3 regions of the Neorhizobium tunisiense genome follow, and region 3 is predicted to be linked to each of the others. Evidence: predicted binding sites of a transcription regulator. Region 3 holds the regulator's gene; each other region holds the start of a gene.
What was found. Region 3 encodes LexA, which represses DNA repair genes until DNA is damaged. Its sites were predicted from a motif close to TGTTCNNNNTGTGTTCNG; they were not measured.
Positions count from the first base shown of each region.

Region 1: uvrA (excinuclease ABC subunit UvrA) is a predicted target of LexA. The motif match lies at 3,560-3,577, and genes of this name have one in related genera.
Region 2: ABCW43_RS14935 (helicase-related protein) is a predicted target of LexA. The motif match lies at 5,783-5,800, and genes of this name have one in related genera.

Region 1 is NZ_JBDIUU010000005.1:70,508-77,922, forward strand. It holds gene gyrA (DNA gyrase subunit A) at 1-730, opposite strand, end outside; gene ABCW43_RS18545 (MarC family protein) at 959-1,588, shown strand; gene ABCW43_RS18550 (HPP family protein) at 1,695-2,843, shown strand; gene ABCW43_RS18555 (single-stranded DNA-binding protein) at 2,892-3,449, opposite strand; gene uvrA (excinuclease ABC subunit UvrA) at 3,697-6,618, shown strand; gene ABCW43_RS18565 (DUF72 domain-containing protein) at 6,643-7,415, shown strand, end outside.
Region 2 is NZ_JBDIUU010000003.1:172,272-179,686, reverse strand. It holds gene ABCW43_RS14955 (RNA polymerase factor sigma-32) at 1-263, opposite strand, end outside; gene ABCW43_RS14950 (CarD family transcriptional regulator) at 566-1,138, opposite strand; gene fdxA (ferredoxin FdxA) at 1,526-1,864, opposite strand; gene ABCW43_RS14940 (Hsp15 family ribosome-associated heat shock protein) at 2,068-2,481, opposite strand; gene ABCW43_RS14935 (helicase-related protein) at 2,487-5,705, opposite strand; gene ABCW43_RS14930 (DUF3309 family protein) at 6,431-6,586, shown strand; gene ABCW43_RS14925 (YMGG-like glycine zipper-containing protein) at 6,628-6,885, shown strand; gene ABCW43_RS14920 (beta-ketoacyl-ACP reductase) at 7,136-7,415, opposite strand, start outside.
Region 3 is NZ_JBDIUU010000001.1:385,189-392,603, reverse strand. It holds gene lpxB (lipid-A-disaccharide synthase) at 1-456, shown strand, start outside; gene gltA (citrate synthase) at 486-1,775, opposite strand; gene ABCW43_RS02030 (ComEC/Rec2 family competence protein) at 2,063-4,570, shown strand; gene lexA (transcriptional repressor LexA) at 4,551-5,270, opposite strand; gene ABCW43_RS02020 (VOC family protein) at 5,471-6,343, shown strand; gene kdsA (3-deoxy-8-phosphooctulonate synthase) at 6,348-7,196, shown strand; gene eno (phosphopyruvate hydratase) at 7,307-7,415, shown strand, end outside.

The sequences.
Region 1 (7,415 bases), on a different contig from region 3:
CGGTCTCGTAGGCGGAACGGATGCCGGCCCGCCCGAGGATCAGGGCGCCTGTCGGAAAGTCCGGACCTGGAATGATCTCCATCATTTCCGGCAATTCGATCGCCGGGTTGTCGATCAGGGCGATGCAGCCGTTGATCACTTCCGACAGATTATGCGGCGGGATATTGGTCGCCATGCCGACGGCGATGCCGCCTGCGCCGTTGACCAGGAGGTTCGGGAATTTCGCCGGCACCACGACGGGCTCGGAGAGCGTCCCGTCATAGTTGTCGCGGAAATCGACCGTTTCCTTGTCGAGGTCGTCGAGCAGGGCGTGGGCCGCTTTTTCGAGACGGCATTCGGTGTAACGTTCGGCCGCCGGCGGGTCGCCGTCGATCGAACCGAAATTGCCCTGGCCATCGATCAGCGGCAGGCGGAGCGACCAATCCTGCGCCATGCGCGCCAGCGCATCGTAGATCGCCGAGTTGCCGTGCGGATGGAATTTACCCATCACGTCCCCGGTGACACGGGCGCATTTGACGTATTTCTTGTTCCAGTCGATGCCGAGTTCCGACATGCCGTAGAGGATTCGCCGGTGGACCGGCTTCAATCCGTCGCGGACGTCAGGAAGGGCGCGGCTGACGATGACGCTCATGGCGTAATCGAGGTACGACCGCTGCATCTCTTCCATGATGGAAATGGGTTCGATGCCTGGAGGCAGCTTTCCGCCGCCGGGTGTGCTTTGCTCAGTCAAATCGGATCACGATCTCTGTTCGGAATCAGTTTCTTTTTTATAGCGGAAAGCGGTTCCGAGCGCCAATTTCCACAATGGTTTTGAACAGCTTTTGCGGCTTTAACACGGCTTTTGAACAAGGTCGAAAACATGCCGCGACGCGGACGGTGTGGGCTTTCTTTCGCTGCCGGCCTGTCCTAACAATCTTCGCATGCGACTGCAAGGATTGCAGCCTGACAGGGAGACGATATGGCGACCCCCGACATGCTGGTCAATGCCCTGACCACGATGCTCGTGACACTCGACCCGCCCGGGCTGGCGCCGGTCTTTCTGGGGCTTACCGTCGGGATGACGGCTGTCCAGCGCCGCCAGGTCGCCTTCCGCGGATCGCTGATCGCCTTCGGGATCCTTGCCGTCTTCGCGCTGTTCGGCTCTAGCGTGCTGGGTCTGCTCGGCATCTCGATCGGCGCCTTCCGCATCGCGGGCGGCCTGCTGCTCTTCTGGATCTCCTTCGAAATGGTGTTCGAAAAACGCCAGGAGCGGAAGGAGAAGACATCCCAGGCGGCGATCACCATCGACCATATCCACAATATCGCGGTGTTTCCGCTGGCGCTGCCGCTGATTGCCGGACCGGGCGCGATCTCGGCCACCGTCCTGCTTTCCGGCACCCTGCCCGGCGTCCTCGACCGCGCGCTTTTCATCGGCGTCATCGCGCTGATCATGCTGCTCGTCTACGCAACGCTTCTGGTCGCCGAACGGCTCGACCGTTTTCTCGGTGTTACCGGAAGGGCGATCCTCACCCGCTTGCTCGGCGTGATCCTCGCGGCGCTCTCCGTTCAGTTCGTCGTCGATGGGGTGCGTTCGGCCTTTAATCTTTAAGCCCCGCACCCTTCGGGTAGGACGCGGCCTTAGCTAAGACCGGCGCGACAGAGCGGAATTTTCTGCTAAAACGCGATTCATCTCACCTCACTCGAAGGTCTCCATGATGCGCCGCCTGTTGCGCCGGCTCCGGCCGGAAGCCACCCCCGTCAGCCCCAGGGAAAGACTGCGCGCAGCATTTGGCGCGCTCTTGGGGATACTGGTGACAGGGCTTCTGGGAAGTCTGGCTTTGAAGGCGGATGCAACGCTTCCGGCGCTGGTCGCCCCCATGGGAGCGTCGGCGGTGCTGCTGTTTGCGGTGCCTTCCAGCCCGCTTGCCCAGCCCTGGTCGATCCTGGGCGGCAATATCGTTGCAGCGCTGGTCGGAGTGACGACCGCCCTTTTAATAACCGACCCATTCTTGGCCTCGGCGCTGGCAATCGCTATTGCCATCGCCGCGATGATGACGCTTCGGTGCCTGCATCCCCCGAGCGGCGCGATCGCGCTGACCGCTGTGCTCGGCGGGCCGGCGATCCACGAACTCGGCTACGGCTTCGTCATCTGGCCCGTCGCCGGCAACTCACTGGTCCTGCTGCTGATCGCGCTGGCCTTCAACAATCTGACGGGACGCCGTTACCCGCACGCCGCCAAGCCGGCGACGGCCGATCACGGCACGACCGATCCCGCCTCGATCCAGCGCATCGGCTTCACCTCCGCCGACCTCGACGAAGTCCTGAAAGAATACGACGAGTTCCTGGATATCGACCGCGACGACCTCGAAACGATCCTGCGGCGGACGGAATTGCGCTCCTATCGCCGGCGCGCCGGCCATCTCGATTGCGCCAGCATCATGTCGCGCGATGTGGTGGCGGTCGCACCCGACAATACCCTGAAGGAAGCGCATGACCTGATGCGCGCCCACCATTTCAAGGCGTTGCCGGTGACCAACGACAGGGCCGAAGTGGTGGGGATCGTCACCCAGACAGATTTTCTCGACAAGGCGAACTGGACGAGAGGCCGGCCGAAAATTGGTTTTGCCCAACGGGTGCGCCTCGTCCTGTCGGGCGCCAGCGCACCGAACGACACAGTCAAGGACATCATGACAGCGCCGGTCAGGACGGTTGGCCCGGCCACGCCGATCGCAGACGCGATCGTCATCTTCGCCGAGGAGGGGCTGCACTACCTGCCGGTAACCCGCGAGAACAACAAACTGGTCGGCATTCTCTCGCAATCGGATGTTTTGGTCGCGATGCTCGCCGACAAGGCGGCCGCCTGATCGCAATTCAGGCAGCTGCCGTTTTATAAATCCATGCCGACCGATCGATCAGAACGGGATGTCGTCATCGAGATCACGCGAGAAATTGCCGCCGGCCGGCTGACCGCCCGAGGATTGGCCGCCACGGCTCGCACCGCCTGCAGCAGGCCGGCGCTCGTAATCGTCACCACCGCCAAAATCGTTTCCGCCAAAGTCATTGCCGCCGCGATTAGCGCCGCCAAAACCACCACCTGCGCGGTCGCCGCCGCCCTCGCCGCGACCATCCAGCATGGTCAGCGTCGAGTTGAAGCCCTGAAGCACGATTTCCGTCGAATAACGATCGTTGCCGGTCTGGTCCTGCCACTTGCGGGTCTGCAGCGCGCCTTCGATATAAAGCTTGGCACCCTTCTTCACATATTGCTCGACGACCTTGCACAGACCTTCGTTGAAGACGACGACCGTATGCCATTCGGTCTTCTCGCGGCGTTCGCCATTGTTGCGATCGCGCCAGGTTTCGGACGTGGCGATGCGAAGGTTGGCGATCGGCCGGCCGTCCTGCGTCCGGCGGATTTCAGGATCAGCCCCCACATTCCCCACCAGGATTACCTTGTTCACACTACCAGCCATATTCATCACCTCATCTGCCGCCCGGTAACGGCACCAAAAATCAATCGCGGCACTCTAGCCCATCGGGCCCAGCCATTGGGTTTTTGCGATCTTTAATCCACAGGCAAATTTGTTCTTTATTTGTTCTATTTTATTCCTATAGTGCTGTCAACCGACTCGGGAACGGCGTTGCATGGCAGCAGTTTCGTCTCGACAGTCGTGGATCAATCACTACATAAGGGCCTTCGATCCTCCCGAGAGCATGAAGATGAGCGAACTGAAGAGCATTTCCATACGTGGTGCGCGCGAGCATAATTTGAAGGGCATCGATCTCGATTTGCCCCGCAATTCGCTGATCGTCATGACCGGCCTGTCCGGTTCGGGCAAGTCTTCGCTCGCCTTCGACACGATCTATGCGGAAGGCCAGCGGCGTTATGTCGAAAGTCTTTCGGCCTATGCGCGCCAGTTCCTGGAGATGATGCAGAAGCCCGATGTCGACCAGATCGACGGACTTTCCCCGGCAATCTCGATCGAGCAAAAAACCACCTCGCGCAATCCACGCTCGACGGTCGGCACGGTCACCGAAATCTACGACTATATGCGCCTGCTTTTTGCGCGCGTCGGGGTTCCCTATTCGCCGGCAACGGGCCTGCCGATCGAAAGCCAGACGGTCAGCCAGATGGTCGATCGCATCCTCGCCTTCGAAGAAGGCACGCGTCTTTATATTCTGGCGCCGATGATCCGCGGACGTAAGGGCGAGTACAAGAAGGAACTCGCCGACCTGATGAAAAAGGGATTCCAGCGCGTCAAGGTGGACGGCCAGTTCTACGAGATCGCCGACGTCCCGGCGCTCGACAAGAAATACAAGCACGATATCGATGTCGTCGTGGACCGGCTCGTGGTTCGCTCCGATATCGCCGCGCGCCTGGCGGACAGCCTCGAAACCTCGCTGAAACTGGCCGACGGGCTGGCGGTCGCCGAGTTCGCCGACAAGCCCCTGCCGCCGGAGGAGACCTCAGCCGGCGGATCCGCCAACAAGTCCCTCAACGAAACGCACGAACGGGTGCTGTTCTCTGAAAAGTTCGCCTGCCCCGTTTCCGGATTTACCATTTCGGAAATCGAGCCGCGGCTGTTTTCGTTCAACAATCCCTTTGGTGCCTGCCCGACCTGCGACGGTCTCGGCTCGCAGCAGAAGGTGGATGAAGCGCTGATCGTACCGGAACCGGCCCGGACGCTGCGCGATGGCGCGATTGCCCCTTGGGCGAAATCCACTTCGCCCTATTACAATCAGACGCTCGAAGCGCTGGGCAAGGTTTTCGATTTCAAGCTGTCCAGCCGCTGGAACGAGCTTTCCGCGCAGGCGCAGAAAGCCATCCTCGAGGGCACGGAGGAAAAGATCGAATTCCACTATGCCGACGGCGCCCGCTCCTACAAGACGGTCAAGAATTTCGAAGGCATCGTGCCGAACCTCGAACGCCGCTGGAAGGAAACCGACAGCGCGTGGGCGCGCGAGGAGATCGAGCGCTACATGTCGGCGGCCCCCTGCCCGGCCTGCAACGGCTACCGCCTGAAGCCGGAAGCGCTGGCGGTCAAGATCAACAAGCTGCATATCGGCCAGGTCACAGAGATGTCGATCCGTGTCGCCCGCGACTGGTTCGAGGTGCTTCCGGAACAGCTGAACGCCAAGCAGAACGAGATCGCCGTGCGGATTCTGAAAGAGATCCGGGAGCGCCTGCGGTTCCTGAACGATGTCGGCCTCGACTACCTTAGTCTTTCGCGCAATTCGGGTACGCTCTCCGGCGGCGAAAGCCAGCGCATCCGGCTTGCCTCGCAGATCGGCTCGGGCCTGACCGGCGTGCTCTACGTGCTCGACGAGCCGTCGATCGGCCTCCACCAGCGCGACAATGCCCGCCTGCTTGATACGCTGAAACACCTGCGCGATATCGGCAATACGGTAATTGTCGTCGAGCATGACGAGGACGCGATCATGACTGCCGACTACGTCGTCGATATCGGCCCTGCGGCCGGCATCCATGGCGGACAGGTGGTGGCCGAAGGCACACCCAACGAGGTGATGGCCAATCCGAAATCGCTGACCGGCAAATATCTGTCGGGCGAGCTCGGGGTGCCGGTGCCAATGGAACGCCGCAAGCCGAAGAAGGGCAAGGAAATCAAGGTTTTTGGCGCTCGCGGCAACAATCTCAAGAACGTCACGGCCGCCATTCCGCTCGGCGTGTTTACCGCCGTGACCGGCGTTTCCGGCGGCGGCAAATCCACGTTCCTGATCGAGACGCTTTACAAATCCGCCGCACGCCGTGTCATGGGCGCCCGCGAAATCCCGGCCGAGCACGACAGGATCGACGGTTTCGAGCATATCGACAAGGTCATCGATATCGACCAGTCGCCGATCGGCCGCACGCCGCGTTCCAACCCGGCCACCTATACCGGCGCCTTCACGCCGATCCGCGACTGGTTTGCCGGCCTGCCGGAGGCGAAGGCGCGCGGCTACCAGCCGGGCCGTTTCTCGTTCAACGTCAAGGGCGGCCGCTGCGAAGCCTGCCAGGGCGATGGCGTCATCAAGATCGAGATGCACTTCCTGCCGGACGTCTACGTCACCTGCGACGTCTGCCACGGCAAGCGCTACAATCGCGAGACGCTTGACGTCACCTTCAAGACCAAGTCGATCGCCGACGTGCTCGACATGACGGTCGAGGAAGGCGTCGAGTTCTTCTCGGCGGTGCCGGCGGTGCGCGACAAGCTGCAATCGCTTTTCGATGTTGGCCTCGGCTATATCAAGGTCGGCCAGCAAGCCAATACGCTTTCGGGTGGCGAGGCGCAGCGCGTCAAGCTAGCCAAGGAATTGTCGAAACGTTCGACAGGGCGCACGCTTTATATCCTCGACGAGCCAACGACCGGCCTGCATTTCCATGACGTCGCCAAGCTTTTGGAAATGCTGCAGGAGCTGGTGAACCAGGGCAATTCCGTGGTGGTGATCGAGCACAATCTCGAGGTCATCAAGACGGCCGACTGGATCATCGATATCGGCCCGGAAGGCGGCACCGGGGGCGGCGAAGTGGTCGCGGTCGGCACACCCGAACAGATCGTCAAGGAAAAGCGGTCCTATACCGGCCACTTCCTGAAGGAACTGCTGGAGCGGCGGCCGGTCAAGAAGGCGGAAGCAGCGGAGTGAACCTCCGCATAAGGGAGGTAATTCATGACCAAAGCCGGCACAATTCGCACGGGCATCGGCGGCTGGACCTTCGAGCCATGGGAAGGCACGTTCTACCCGGAAAAACTGGCGAAGAAGAAACAGCTCGAATATGCGGCCAGCAAGCTGAAGGTGATCGAGGTCAACGGCACCTATTACGGGTCGCAGAAACCCGAGACCTTCGCCAAATGGGCCTCGGAAGTGCCGGACGGCTTCATCTTTTCGTTGAAGGCGAGCCGCTTCACCACCAACCGCAAGGTCCTCGCCGAAGCGGGAGAATCGATCGAAAAATTCCTGACCCAGGGCCTGACCGAGCTTGGCGACCATCTCGGGCCGTTGCTCTGGCAGTTTGCGCCGACCAAGAAGTTCGAAGCGGATGATTTCGAGGCCTTCCTGAAACTGCTGCCGAACAAGCTGGACGGCTTGAAGCTGACCCATGTGGTCGAGGTCCGCAACGACAGTTTCAAGGTGCCGGAATTCATCGCGCTGCTGGCGAAATACAATATCGCACCCGTCTGCGCCGACCATTTCGACTATCCGCTGATCGCGGATGTCACGGCGGATTTCGTCTACACGCGCCTGCAGAAGGGGTCGGACGACATCAAGACCTGTTATGCGGAAGAGGATATGAAAGCCTGGGCAAAAAGGCTGGAAACCTGGGCCGAGGGCGGCGTGCCGGACGACCTCCCGCTGGTCGATGAGAAGCGTGAAGTCAAGAAGGAGCCGCGCGACGTCTTCGCTTTCTTCATCCACGAGGGCAAGGTGAACGCGCCCTATGG
Region 2 (7,415 bases), on a different contig from region 3:
CGGGCGGGTTCAAACCTTGCCGCCGCTTCGAGCAGCCCTACATAGCCCTCTTGTACGAGGTCGCTCATCGGCAATCCGAAGCCACGGAACTTCGAGGCCATGGCGATCACGAGACGCATATGCGCAAGGGCAATCTGGTTGCGGGCATCCTGGTCCTGATCGTCCTTCCAGCGGACCGCCAGATCGCGCTCCTCCTCCCGGGCGAGATATGGAGCGGACATTGCTATCTTGATCATGGTGCGATCTGCGGACATGGCTGTCATCGTGTTCTCCGTGAACGGTCTGATCCGACAAAAACAGCGGGCACAAACTAGAGACACCGTGCGACAAGCCCGAACGATGATTGCCTGTTTTCCTGCCGCCTTTGCTCCCCTCGTCTTGAGTTCAGCGGGGGATTCACAATCGGTTCGAAAGACCGATCTTCTGCCCCGCACTTAGCTGTCCCGAACGCAAACCGACGCACATCAGTTCGCCGTTCCGGCGGATTAACGCGGAGACAGGCAAAAAGTTCCAATAAAAAACCCGGCACGAAGGCCGGGTTTTTGGTAGGACTATGGATGGATGATCAGGCCGCTTCTTCCTGCGCCTCATCTTCCTCGATGTTCTTGCCGCGCTTGGGACCCTTGGCGAGATTGACCTCGACAAGGCGGACGGCTTCGGTTTCGGACATCTTGTTGACGGCAGCGATTTCACGAGCCATGCGGTCGAGGGCGGCTTCGTAAAGCTGACGCTCGGAATAGGATTGTTCCGGCTGGTTGTCGGCGCGATAGAGGTCACGAACCACTTCCGCGATCGAGATCAGATCGCCGGAATTGATCTTTGCATCGTATTCCTGGGCGCGGCGCGACCACATGGTGCGCTTCACGCGGGCCTTGCCTTGAACAACCTTGAGAGCGCGTTCCACAAAATCCGTTTCGGACAGCTTGCGCATGCCGATGCTGACGGCCTTTGCGACCGGCACCTTGAGGCGCATTTTGTCCTTTTCGAAATCGATTACGAAAAGCTCGAGCTTCATGCCGGCAACTTCCTGCTCTTCAATCGCAGAGATAGTGCCTACACCATGAGCGGGATATACGATCGATTCACCAGTCTTGAAGCCCTGGCGTGCGGGAGAAGTCTTTTTCTGCTGAGTCGTCATTCGTTTCACAAACTCCCTGTTACTCACCCATTGCCGGGTCGGGGGAACCGGGTCTGTCAGGCCCGGATGAGACGGGGGAAACCGTCGGGTCACTCCATACTGGTCCGACCAACGCGAGCGAAAAAACACCCATCGGGGTACTGCGACCGACAACATTCAAGCGTTGCAATGTCACGGAAACCGCGCTTTGGGTGGTCTGTTGCTTTCGTGATGTTTTTTGGGCACACACGTGCCGTCTTGTGGAACAGTTCTTGTTGTCTACCACAAAAAAGTGCGGAAATCAATAATTTGCTTTTGCAGGTGCACAGAGCGCTACAGCCGCGCTCTGCCCAACAAAAAGGCAAAGTGATTCGAAACAGCTTCCGAGCCATTCCGTCGCGGCAAATCTCAATCGCCCTTGCCGGGTTCGGCGGAGAAATACTGCTCGTACTTGTTAGTGACGCCGTCCATCTCCTTGGCCTCGGGCAGCGCATCGCGCTTGACCGTGATATTGGGCCAGATCTGAGCGAATTCAGTGTTTATCTTGAGCCATTTGTCGAGACCCGGTTCCGTGTCCGGCTTGATCGCCTCGGCGGGACATTCCGGTTCGCAGACGCCGCAATCGATGCATTCGTCGGGATGGATGACGAGGAAGTTTTCGCCTTCATAAAAACAGTCGACCGGGCAGACCTCGACGCAGTCGGTATATTTGCAGCGGATACAATTGTCGGTCACGACATACGTCATGCGGCACTCCAAGACTATCGCGGATCAGCGGCACGTCGACGGATGGGAAGCGCCGGCACACCGGAAAGCCGGGAGAGGCGAAAACCCAACTGCAAAAATGACAGGAGGTAGGCGATCCGGCTTTTCGACAGTCAGGTAAAGCCTTTGGCTTTGCTTAGCAAGGATATCCGTGCTGAAAACCTAGGCGCAGCGGGTCGTTTTTTCTAATCTAGGTCCGCATCGATACCCGGAAACAGCCGATCGGTCTCGCGGCGCTCCTTCTTGGTCGGTCGGCCGCTTCCCTGCGCGCGTTGCGCCTGTTCGAACAAGGTCAGCCTCTTGGTTTCTTCAGGAGGAGGACTGAGATCTTCGTAGAGCATCCGGGCCTCTTCGAAAGGCCCTCGCCTTTCCCCGCCGGCCTTGACCACCAGCACGAGACCGCGACGCTCCAACGTGAGATCGATACGGTCACCCGGCTTCACCTGGGAACTGGGTTGGGACACCAGGTCCCCATTCACCCGCACGTGGTTCGAGCGGATGAGATCCTGGGCGATCGACCGCGACTTCGCCATGCGGGCAAAAAACAGCCACTTGTCGATGCGCTGGCGCGAACCGGATTGTGGCTGTTTTTCCGTCATGGGCCTTACTTCTTCATCTGCTCCTTGAGAGCTGCAAGCTTTGCAAAGGGCGAGTCCGGATCGATGGGCTTTTCCTTGCGGGGGGGCTTGGCCTCGAAGCGCGCAGGTTGCGACCCTTTGCCGCGGTCGTTGCGGTCGGGACGCGGACCACCTTCGTGGCGCTCCCCGCGGTTGGGGCGATCGCCCCCGCGATTGTTGGTATTATTGTTATCTGGCCGGCGGTTGTTGTCGCGGTTCGGCTTGCCGCCGTCCTTGCGTTCACCACCGCTGCGCTCGCCACCACGTTCGCCGGCCGGGCGCGCATCGCGCCGCTCGCCACCGTCGCGACGCTCATCACGACGGCCCTGGGCCGGCTGGCCGGCCTCGCCACCGGCATTGTTGCGCTGGCCGCCATGGCCACGACGATCGCCATGCTGAGGGCGTCCGCCGCGCTGGTTGTTTTCACGGCCGCCGCCCGGACGCCACAACAGGACCGGCTTCGGCTCTCCAGCATCGGCAGCCTTTGCCTCGTCGGTGACATCTCCAGCCGCAGCCTGCTCAGCGGGAGCCTCTTCCGAAGCAACCGATTCTGCAGTCGCCGTCTCAGCCGGCGCAGCATCGACCACGGCCTCGGCGGGAGCCGCTTCCGTCGCATTCTCGGCCGAAACGGTTTCCGTTGCAGTCTCGACCGGAGCGTCACTCGCATCGGCGTCATCTGCTTCGGAGACTTCCGGTGCCTCTCCTGCCGAAGCTGGAGCAGCCGCAGCGTTCACGGAACTTGCATCGTGGCCTGCGAGGAACGCCTGTGCCTCTTCCGCCTTCACGGCGTCGGCACGGTACCCGAGGCCCTTGAGGATTTCTTCCATATCGTCCGGCGTAGCGCCGAGAATGGAGAGCATCGCGGTCGTAGCCGTGAAGCGGCGACCGTCATACGCCCCTTCCGGACGCGGCGTCGAGCCCGGCTTCCATTGCAGAAGCGGACGGATGAGATCGGCAAGGCGCTCCAGGATGTCGATACGCACGGCGCGCTTGCCGAGGAAACGGAAACCCGCGAGTTTGTAGAACATCCGCTCGAATGTCGGATCGGCGACGACCGACGTGCGCCCCGCGGCCAGAGCCGGAATGAGATCGCCGTAACCAGGCTTGTCGAGGCCGTCGTTCCCCAGCGCCCAGAGGAGCGTGATGAGTTCGGCCGGAGCCGGCTTCAGAAGCAGGGGCATGAAGACGTGGTAGGCGCCGAAACGGATGCCGTAGCGGCGCATCGAAGCGCGCGCGTCCTGATCGAGCGACTTCACGTCGTCGGCCACGTCGCGCCTGAACAGCACACCGAGGCTTTCGACGAGCTGGAAGGCGAGCCCCTTGGCGAGGCCCTGAAGGTCTTCGGCACGCGACAGATCGTCGAGCGGCTTCAAAACCGTCGCGATGTGATGATTGACGAAGCGCTCGAGGCGGGCGAGCACATGTTCACGGGCATGGCCGGTCAGTTGCTCGTCGGCAAGCAGGATGACGCGCGGACGCATAACATGGTCGCTTGCCGCAAGACGGGCGATAGGCTCGCCGAGCCAGCGCACGAAACCATCGGATCCGACCGCCAGGTCGCTATTGCCCGATGCATAAAGCCTTGCCGCCCGCGCCTCGAATTCGAGCGCCAGCGCTTTCTGAGCGGCACCCTGCACCGCCTTGGCGTCGGGCCCCTCTGTTCCCGAAACGGGCGTGAACCGGAAACCGGCCAATTGCCCGACGTGATGTCCCTCTACAAAGACATCGCCATTCACACTGATTTCAGCTTCCAGCATCGCATTCTCTCTCAGGCGCTTCATGAGCACAGATGTCCTGCGATCAACAAAGCGTTTCGTCAACCTTTCATGTAGCGCGTCCGATAACCTATCCTCTATTTCCCGTGTCTTTTCTTGCCAGTGTGTCGGATCGGCAAGCCAACCAGGGCGATTAGAGACGTAGGTCCAGGTCCGGATCTGCGCTATGCGGGCCGATAATGTGTCGATTTCACCATCGGTGCGGTCGGCGCGGCGAACCTGCTCCGCCATGAATTCTTCATTCACCGTCCCGAAGCGTACAAGATCGGAAAAAAGAGTCGAAATAAGGTCGGCGTGCTGTGCCGGCGCAATTCGACGATAGTCCGGCAGGGCACAGGCCTCCCAGAGCTTCTCGACCCGCTGGGGCGTTGTGGCGATATCCTTGATTTCGGGATAACGCGAAAGATAATCAAAGGCTTGGCTGTCTGTCGCAGGAAGCGCCCGCGTCAACCCTTGCAGGGTCGGGGAGGCATCCAGGCTTTCCCGCAGAGCCTTGAGCGACGAAAAGTCGAGGTTCTTCGAACGCCATTGCAGCACTTTTACCGGATCGAAGTGGTGGCTTTCGATTCGCTCGACCAGTTCGTCCTCGAAAGGCGCGACCTGCCCGGTCACGCCGAACGTCCCGTCCCTCACATGCCGCCCGGCGCGGCCGGCGATCTGAGCGAGTTCCGCCGGATTGAGGCTGCGGAACTGATAGCCGTCGAACTTCCGGTCCTGAGCGAACGCCACGTGATCGACGTCGAGATTGAGGCCCATGCCGATCGCATCCGTCGCCACGAGATATTCGACGTCGCCGGACTGGTAGAGGCCGACCTGCGCATTGCGGGTACGCGGGCTGAGCGCGCCGAGCACCACCGCCGCGCCGCCGCGCTGGCGGCGAATGAGCTCGGCGATCGCATAGACCTCGTCGGCCGAAAACGCCACGATCGCGGAACGCTGCGGCAGGCGGGTGATCTTCTTCTCACCGGAATAGAAGAGCTGCGAGAGCCTCGGCCGCTCGACGACGGTTATTCCCGGCAGCAGCCTTTCGAGGATGGGCCGCATGGTCGCCGCCCCCAGAAGCAGCGTTTCATCGCGGCCGCGCAGATGCAGGATGCGGTCGGTAAAGATATGGCCGCGTTCGAGATCTCCCGCGAGCTGCACCTCGTCGATCGCGACGAACGAGGCTTTCGTCTCGCGTGGCATCGCTTCGACCGTGCAGACGGAAAAGCGGGCGTTCGGCGGAGTGATCTTTTCCTCGCCGGTGACAAGCGCCACCTGGGAGACACCGACCTTCTCGACAAGGCGCGTATAGACCTCGCGCGCCAGCAGCCGGAGCGGCAGGCCGATCACACCGGTGCCATGCGCCACCATTCGCTCGATGGCATAGTGGGTCTTGCCGGTATTGGTAGGTCCGAGGACGGCGGTGACGCCGCGCCCGCTGAGCATCATGGGCTGGAAATTCAATGCCTGGTTCCGCGCATCACATAAGCCTCAAGTCTCGCGCCTTCGCCCAAAACTCAAGGCAACGCAACACATGGCGATCTCGGCCGGCAAACGCAAGCCTGAAGAATGGTTTTGCGGCCGCAGAATGATCGCCGAAGGCAGCAAATCAAGGCTCGGCGATTCGAATTTCAAACGCCCAAGGAACAGACGCGAACGAATCGGAGACGAATCGCAGACTCCAGAAGATTCAGCTTTTGTTCACCGCTATATGTTGATGCGGTCCCGGGTCCGCCCACGACATCCTGAATCTGCATCAAGATTGGGTGCATACCACCGAAGGATTCATCCCGAAGCTGCGCTTTCATGAAGAATCGAAAGAGTCAATCCATTGATATGGTTAATGTTTCATCAACCGATCGAGGCTGCTCCAGCCTCGTTCGAGCACGGAATTAAGATTCGGGCCAAACGCGGAACGAATCGCCGACGAATCACAGACATCCATGTCTTCGCCATTTGTTCTCACAAGATATGGTAGGTGCCACCAGGAGAGACCCGCAAGAAAATCGCTGCGGTAAAGACCTCGGAAGCGAATCGTTCAGGTGCCATTAACATTGGCTAACGCACTTTCACCACCCGTGAGAGCACACGCGTGCAAGCCGATGGAACAAAAATCGCGGTGCTACGTTTCCTCGCCAAATCCATACTGGATTGTCTAGCGGAGTAGAAAAACCATGCTCGGAACCGTGTTGCTCGTCATCCTCATTCTGCTACTCATTGGCGCGTTGCCGAATTGGGGCTATAGCCGGGGTTGGGGCTATGGTCCGTCGGGCGGATTGGGCCTTGTAGTGCTTATCATCATTATCCTGCTGCTGATGGGCAGGATTTAAAAGCGGCGTAGCCGTGTGTACCAAAGGGAAGGGAAACTGACATGATGAAGAAGATTCTGATTGCGGGCTGCATGATCGGCACGCTCGCCTCCTGTACTGCAACTGAACGCGGCACAGCAATCGGCGCCGGAACGGGTGCGGTGATCGGTGGTGCCGTGACGAATAGCTGGGGTGGTGCGGCAGTTGGCGCGGTTGCAGGCGGCCTTGTCGGCGCTGCGATCGGCCAGTCCTCGGAACGCCGCGGCTACTGCATCTATCGCGACCGCTACGGCCGCCGTTACGAGGCGCGTTGCCGCTAATCGCGAGCAATAATCCAGTCCCTCAGGACCGGTGCCCGAGCAATCGGCGCCGGTTTTGTTTTGCCTCACAGACCGTTGGCATTAACCCGTGGCCAAAGCCGGAACGAATCGCCGACGAATCGGCGACATCACCCGTTTCGCGGTTTGTTCACCGCAATATGTCGTGCAAAAACAGTTTGTTAACCATATAGACCGGCCGTTTCGGCGCACCACCATGCGCCGAAACCCGCTCGAAGGTTAATGCCGGAGATCAGCTCGCGAAGAACTGGCCGCCATTCGCCGTCAGCGTCGAACCGGTGATGAAGCCGGCATCGTCGGAAGCGAGGAATACGACGCAACGGGCAATCTCTTCCGGTTCGCCGAGGCGCCCGACCGGGATCAGCGGAATGATCCGCTCGTTCAGCACCTTTTCCGGCACCGCCCGCACCATTTCGGTGGCGATGTAACCGGGGCAGATGGCGTTGACGGTGATGTTCTTTGCAGCACCTTCCTGGGCCAACGCCTTGGTAAAGCCGAGATCGCCGGCCTTG
Region 3 (7,415 bases):
CTGGTGCGCGAGATCGCCGCCGGTTTCGAGGTCAAGCCGGAGATCAGCGTCAGTTCGGATGGCAAATGGGCAGCCTTCACCGAGGCCGATGCAGCGCTTGCGGCCTCGGGCACGGTAATCCTCGAACTCGGCCTTGCCGGAATTCCGGTCGTCTCGGCCTACAAGACCGACTGGCTGATCACCATGCTCGCGAAACGCATCAAGACCTGGTCCGGCGCCCTGCCGAACCTGATCGCCGATTACGCGGTGGTACCGGAATACGTCAACGACGTGGTGCGTCCGGCAAGTCTTTGCCGTTGGGCCGAACGCCTGTCCTCCGACACGTTGCAGCGTCGCGCCATGATCGAAGGTTTCGATCTCACCTGGGAGCGGCTGCAGGTGCCCGTGCCGCCCGGCGAGGCCGCCGCCGGCATCGTTCTCCAGGTTCTGGACACTAAAAAACCCGGCCATCTCTGACCGGGTTTTTTGTTGGGTTCAGCGTTCGATTAACGCTTGGAAACCGGAACGTAGTCACGCTGCGCTTCGCCGGTATAGAGCTGACGCGGGCGGCCGATGCGCTGCTGCGGATCTTCGATCATTTCGGCCCACTGGGCGATCCAGCCGACGGTGCGGGCGAGAGCGAAGAGCACGGTGAACATGGTGGTGGGGAAGCCCATCGCCTTCAGCGTGATGCCCGAATAGAAGTCGATATTCGGGTAAAGCTTCTTCTCGATGAAATACTCGTCGGTGAGCGCGATGCGCTCCAGTTCCATCGCCACCTGCAGGAGCGGATCGTCCTTGTGGCCGAGTTCGCCGAGCACTTCATGCGTGGTCTTCTGCATGATCTTGGCGCGCGGATCGTAGTTCTTGTAGACGCGGTGGCCGAAGCCCATCAGGCGGAAAGGATCGTTCTTGTCCTTGGCGCGGGCGATGTATTCCGGGATTTTGTCGACCGAGCCGATTTCCGTCAGCATGTTGAGCGCTGCTTCGTTGGCGCCGCCATGGGCCGGGCCCCAGAGGCAGGCAATGCCGGCCGCGATGCAGGCGAACGGGTTGGCACCCGAGGAACCGGCGAGGCGGACCGTCGAGGTCGAAGCGTTCTGCTCGTGGTCGGCATGCAGGATGAAGATGCGGTCCATGGCGCGCGACAGAACCGGATTGACCACATACTCTTCGCACGGAACGGCAAAGCACATGCGCAGAAAATTCGACGCATAGTCCAGGTTGTTCTGCGGATAAACGAAGGGCTGGCCGATATGGTACTTGTAGGCCATCGCGGCAAGCGTCGGCATCTTGGCGATCATGCGCAGCGAAGCGACCATGCGCTGGTGCGGATCGGTGATGTCGGTCGAGTCGTGATAGAAGGCCGACAGTGCCCCGACGCAGCCGCACATGACGGCCATCGGATGGGCGTCGCGGCGGAAGCCGGTGAAGAAGCGGCTCATCTGCTCATGCACCATCGTGTGATGGGTCACGCGATAGTCGAAGTCCTTCTTCTGGGCTGCGGTCGGCAGTTCCCCGTAAAGCAGCAGATAGCAGGTTTCCAGAAAGTCGCCATGCTCGGCCAGCTGTTCGATCGGATAGCCGCGATGCAGCAAGATGCCCGCGTCGCCGTCGATATAGGTGATCTTGGATTCGCAAGACGCCGTCGAGGTGAAGCCCGGGTCGTAGGTGAAGGTGCCGGTGTGTTTGTAAAGAGCGCCGATATCGACCACGTCGGGACCGATGGTGCCCGACTTGACCGGCAGATCGACTTTTCTGTCACCGATTACCAGATTTGCGCTTGTTTCCGTCATGCTGATCCTCCAACCTTTTGGCGGCATGGCGCCCTAAAAGCGCCACAAGAATTAAGCGTCCACAGTTTAGCTATATGATCCGAAAGCTGATGCCAAGCTGTCGTGACGGCATTTTGTGCAGCGCGAAAAATTATTGGGCAGCGGCGTTTGCTTGGATGTCCAACTTCCTGTTGCAGGCCTCTTTCACGCTTCGGAATTCCCGATATTTAACCGCCGGTTGACGGCCGGGGAGGAAGCGCGCAGGTTGCATTGCCGCATGTTTGGCGGTGGGGCGAATAGAGCGTTTCATGCCGGAGGAAAATGCATTTCCGACGCGTGCCGAGGCAGGGAAGCTGATATCCCGGCCGCCGGACCCCCGCATAAATGGAGGCGCATCCGACTCGGTCAAGGTCCGGGATCTGGCCGAGCTTTTTCCCGCGATCGAACGCCGCCCGCCGGTTCATACGTCAGGCGGCCCCTTTCGCCGCTCCACGAGCCGACGGCTTGACCGGCTGCGGCGCCGTCTGCCGGTCATGCTGGAGGAGGAGGCGGTCTATGGCCATGGCTTCCTTTTTCTGCCCGTTGTCGTCGGGGCAGGGGCCGCCTGCTGGTTCGCGCTGCCGCAGACCCCGGCTTTCTGGCCGTATTTCCTCCTCCTTTGCGACTGCGCGATATTTGTGATCGCCTCGCGCTACCGGTCCGGTACCACGCACCTCTTGCCGCTCGCTCTCACACTCTTTCTGGCAGGCATGATGCTGGCGCAGTTCGAGACTTGGAGGCGCTCCACTGTCATTCTCGATACGCCGGTGACGACCGAGCTTGCCGGCGTGGTCGAGCGTCGAGAGATCGATGCCCAGGGTCGTTGGCGTTATATCGTCCGCATCGCGCGGACCTCCAATCCGGAAGTCAGGCGCCCACCGCAGCGTGTATCTCTGCTTTCAAGGTCCCGCCATGAACCGGCCAAAACCGGCGAAACGATCAGCGGCCGCGCCCGCATTTCACCCCCGTCGGGACCGGCCCTGCCGGGCCTCAACGACTTTGCCTTTTCGTCCTATTTCGACGGCATCGGCGCTGTTGGGTTTTTCTATGGAGCACCGAAAAAGCAGGCTGCCGCCCATTCAACCCGGGGCTGGATTGCGGACGTCGAAACCCGGCTTTTCGATCTGCGCAGCGCAATCGCAACCCGTATCCGGGAGACCGTGCCCGGAGATCCCGGCGCCTTTGCCGCGGCGATCGTCACGGACGAGCGCCGGGCGATTTCCGAAGACACCACCGAGGCGCTGCGACTGTCGGGCCTCGCCCATATCGTCGCCATTTCCGGGCTGAACATGGCGCTCGCTGCCGGCATCTTTTTTGTCGGCGTGCGTACCGTGCTTTCCGTCTTCACGGGCTTCGCCCAGGCCTATCCGGTCAAGAAGATCGCCGCACTTGGTGCCCTGATGATGGCGACGGCCTACTACCTGATCTCTGGTTTCGGCGTTTCGGCCGAGCGGGCCTATATCATGATGGCGATCATGCTGGTGGCGGTCCTTTTCGATCGGCCATCGATCAGCCTGCGCAATGTGGCGCTGTCTGCGCTCACCATCATCGCCATGTCGCCCTCGGAAATACTGGGGCCGAGCTTTCAGATGTCGTTTGCCGCCACCGCTGCCCTGGTTGCCGGCTACGCGCTCTGGAAACATAGGGCGGAAGGCCGCGATCCCGAACCTCTGCCGTTCCGTCACCCTCTGGTGACGCCCGTTCTGACGTCCTGGAATTTCGCGGCCGGCATCTTCGTGACCTCGCTGATCGGCGGCATTTCGACCGCAATGTTCTCGGTCGAACATTTCCACCGTATCGCCACCTACGGCCTTGCAGCGAACCTCGCCGCCATGCCGATCATCTCCTTCGTGGTCATGCCGGCCGGGCTGGCCGGCATGTTGCTGATGCCGTTCGGCCTCGATGCTCCCTTCATGAAGCTCATGGGCCTCGGCCTGGAGTGGGTGATCGCCATTGCCAACCACGTTGCCGCCTGGGGCGGCGATGTCGGCACAGGACGACAGCATCCCTGGTTCCTGACCGTCTCGACCGCAGGTTTTCTGCTGCTGACGCTGCTGAGGACGAGACTGAGATTGATCGGGCTGCCACTGATGATGACTGCTCTGCTGCTTTCCTGGCATGAGCGGTCGATGCCCCTGCCGGATATACTGATCTCGGAAGACGGGACCACGGTCGCCGTTCTAGATGGGGAGGGGGTCGCCATCAATCGCGCCCGCCCGCCCGACTTCATCTACGACCAATGGAAGAGGGCCCTTTTGCTCGGCGATCCCACCAAGCCTGAAATGTCGCCATCCAGGGAAAAGCCGCCCGACGACAAGCCTCCCGGCGAGAAAGCCAACGAGCGGCGCGAGCTGGCCCCAGCGGAACTCGAAACGGCAAAGTCGCAAATGAAACGAGCGCCTGCCGGCCGCTTCACCTGTGAGCAGAAGGCCTGGTGCGCGGCACGCACGGGCAAGGGCATCGTTATCGCTGTCGAGGACAGCCGTTATGCCGGTGCCGCCTGCGACGCCGCCAATCTTGTCATTGCCCCGCGCGCCCGCTTCGACCAATGCCGGTCCGGCGCGCCGATGATCAACGGCGCCACGCTTCGCAAGGCGGGCGCCATGGAGATATTCCTCAACGGCGCGACCGACGTTCGGCGCTGGCAGATCCGTGCCGCCATGGCGGGCGAGGATCGACCCTGGAGCAGGCACCGCCACTATGATTGGCGAAGCCGTGGTTTTGACAGGTCATTGCCGGAACCGGTCCGGCAGATGATCAGTGATACCGGCGGATGAGGCCGACGAGCTTGCCTTGGATCTTCACCCGGTCCGGCCCGAAAATCCGGGTTTCGTAGGCGGGGTTGGCGGCTTCGAGCGCGATCGAAGCGCCGCGGCGGCGAAAACGCTTCAGCGTCGCTTCCTCGTCGTCCACCAACGCCACGACGATATCGCCCGGATTGGCCGTATTGCTGTTGCGGATGATCACCGTATCGCCGTCGAGAATGCCGGCCTCGATCATCGAGTCGCCCTTGACCTCCAGCGCATAATGTTCGCCTGAGCCGAGCATTTCGGCGGGCACGGCAATGTCGTGCGTATTGTTCTGGATCGCCGAGATCGGCACGCCGGCAGCGATGCGGCCCATGACCGGAACGGTCGTGGCGTTCGATGGGTCGTCGTTGGCGGCGGGCTTTGGAGGCACCGCGACGGGCTGCGGCTTGCCGAGGCTGCCCTCGATGACGCTCGGCGAAAAACCGCGGCGGGGCTGGATGCTCGGCGAATAGGCTTCCGGCAGCTTGATGACTTCGAGCGCACGGGCCCGGTTCGGCAGGCGGCGGATGAAGCCGCGTTCCTCGAGGGCCGTGATCAGCCGGTGGATGCCGGATTTGGACGCGAGGTCGAGAGCGTCCTTCATTTCGTCGAATGACGGCGGGATGCCGGATTCCTTCATGCGTTCGTGAATGAACAGAAGCAATTCCTGTTGTTTGCGCGTGAGCATCTTTTGGCACCCTCAGAGTCGGAAACAAATCCAGAACGGACACTATATGTTCCATATGTGTTCTGCAAGTCCCTAAATTTCTGTGAAGTATGAAGATTTTTTCTTCATAGATGCGTGCCAGATATCTCGTGTCACACCACTTGCGCGGCGCGAGCCCGCTGCCAAAGTAGCTTTGCGATTCCAATTCCGGGGGGCCTCGCTTGAACGCAAGACCGATCGATCATCTCGTGCTGCCGGTGGCGGGACTTGCCGCTGCGCGTTCCCGGCTCACGAAGCTTGGTTTTACAGTTGCGCCGGACGCTTTTCATCCTTTCGGCACAGCCAATGCTTGCGTGTTCTTCTCGGATGGCAGCTACCTGGAGCCGCTGGCTCTTGCCAATCGCCGCCATGCAAGCGCTGCCGCCAAACGCGGTAACGTTTTTACGGCACGCGATCTGGCCTTCCGCAACGGGCGCGACAGGCAGGGGTTCTCCGCGCTCGTTATCGCCACGGGTGACGCGATGGCCGATCACGCGCGTTTCAAGATGCGTGGCATCTCGGCAGGCGACGTGCTGGAATTTTCCCGCGGCATGACCTTGGCCGATGGTTCCGAAACGCAGGCGAGCTTCCGGCTGGCTTTTGCGGGTGATGACCGCGCACCTGATTTCCTGATGTTTTCGTGCCAGCGGATCAATCCCCTGCCGGCCGATCGCGGCGAACTGGAGCGCCATTCCAATGCCGTCACGGGGCTGAGCAAGATCATCCTGTCGGCCTCGGCACCCTCCGACTTCGTACCCCTGGCGGAGCAGGTGCTGCTGACGAAGGCCAAGCCGGAGGCCGCGTCGATCGAGCTTGCCGCTGCCAATGCCCGCATTCGCATCCTGCAGGATCACCAACTCGAAGCGGAATTCGCCCTGCCGTCGACGCCGGGTGCCGAGGGGCTGCGCGGCCGGGTGATCATCTTCAAGACGACCGATCTTGCCGTGACAGAGATCACCCTTGCTGCTAATGACGTCGCATTCGTCCGCCGGGAGGGCCGTGTTCTCGTCTCGGCGGCGCCCGGCCAGGGTGTTTTGTTCGGCTTCGAGGAATAGGTTCATGGAAGTTACCGCCAATCCACGCGTCTCCGTCGGCGAAGGAGACGGCAAGGTGGTTTTCGCGCAGGATGCAAAGCTGTCGCTGATCGCCGGCCCCTGCCAGATGGAGAGCCGCGACCACGCCTTCATGATGGCAGGCGCGTTGAAGGAACTCTGCGGCAAGCTCGGTATCGGCCTCGTCTATAAGTCCTCCTTCGACAAGGCCAACCGCACGTCGATTTCCGGCAAGCGCGGCATCGGGCTCGAAACCGCCATGGAGATCTTTGCCGACCTCAAGAAGGAATTCGGCTTTCCGGTTTTGACCGACATTCACACGGAAGAGCAATGCGCCGTTGTCGCGGAGACGGTCGACATCCTGCAGATCCCGGCTTTCCTCTCCCGCCAGACGGACCTGCTTGTCGCAGCCGCCAAGACCGGTCGCGTCGTCAACGTCAAGAAGGGCCAGTTCCTGGCGCCCTGGGACATGAAGAACGTGCTTGCCAAGTTCACCCAGAGCGGCAATCCGAACGTGCTGCTCTGCGAGCGCGGTGCTTCCTTCGGCTACAACACGCTGGTCTCCGACATGCGCTCGCTGCCGATCATGGCGTCGCTCGGCGCTCCGGTCATCTTTGATGCGACACATTCGGTGCAGCAGCCGGGCGGGCAGGGCGCTTCGACGGGCGGCGACCGCACCATGGTGCCGGTGCTGGCGCGCGCGGCCGTCGCGGTCGGTGTCGCCGGCGTCTTTCTCGAAACCCACCAGGATCCGGACAACGCGCCCTCGGACGGCCCCAACATGGTGTATCTGAAGGACATGCCGCGGCTGCTCGAAAAGCTGCTCGCTCTCGATGCCATCGCCAAGGCGGCTTGAGCCCGCTCACTAAAAGCGCGCAAACTGCTTCGATTGTAATTTTCGCGTCATTGATTATGAGACATTTTCAGTGACCTCGTGACGTCAAGTCCAAACCCAGGGAGAGACCCTTGACCGCCATCACCGATATCATCGCCCGCGAAATCCTCGACAGCCGCGGCAATCCGACCGTTGAGGTGGATGTCTATCTGGAAGACGGATCGATGGGCCGCGCGGCCG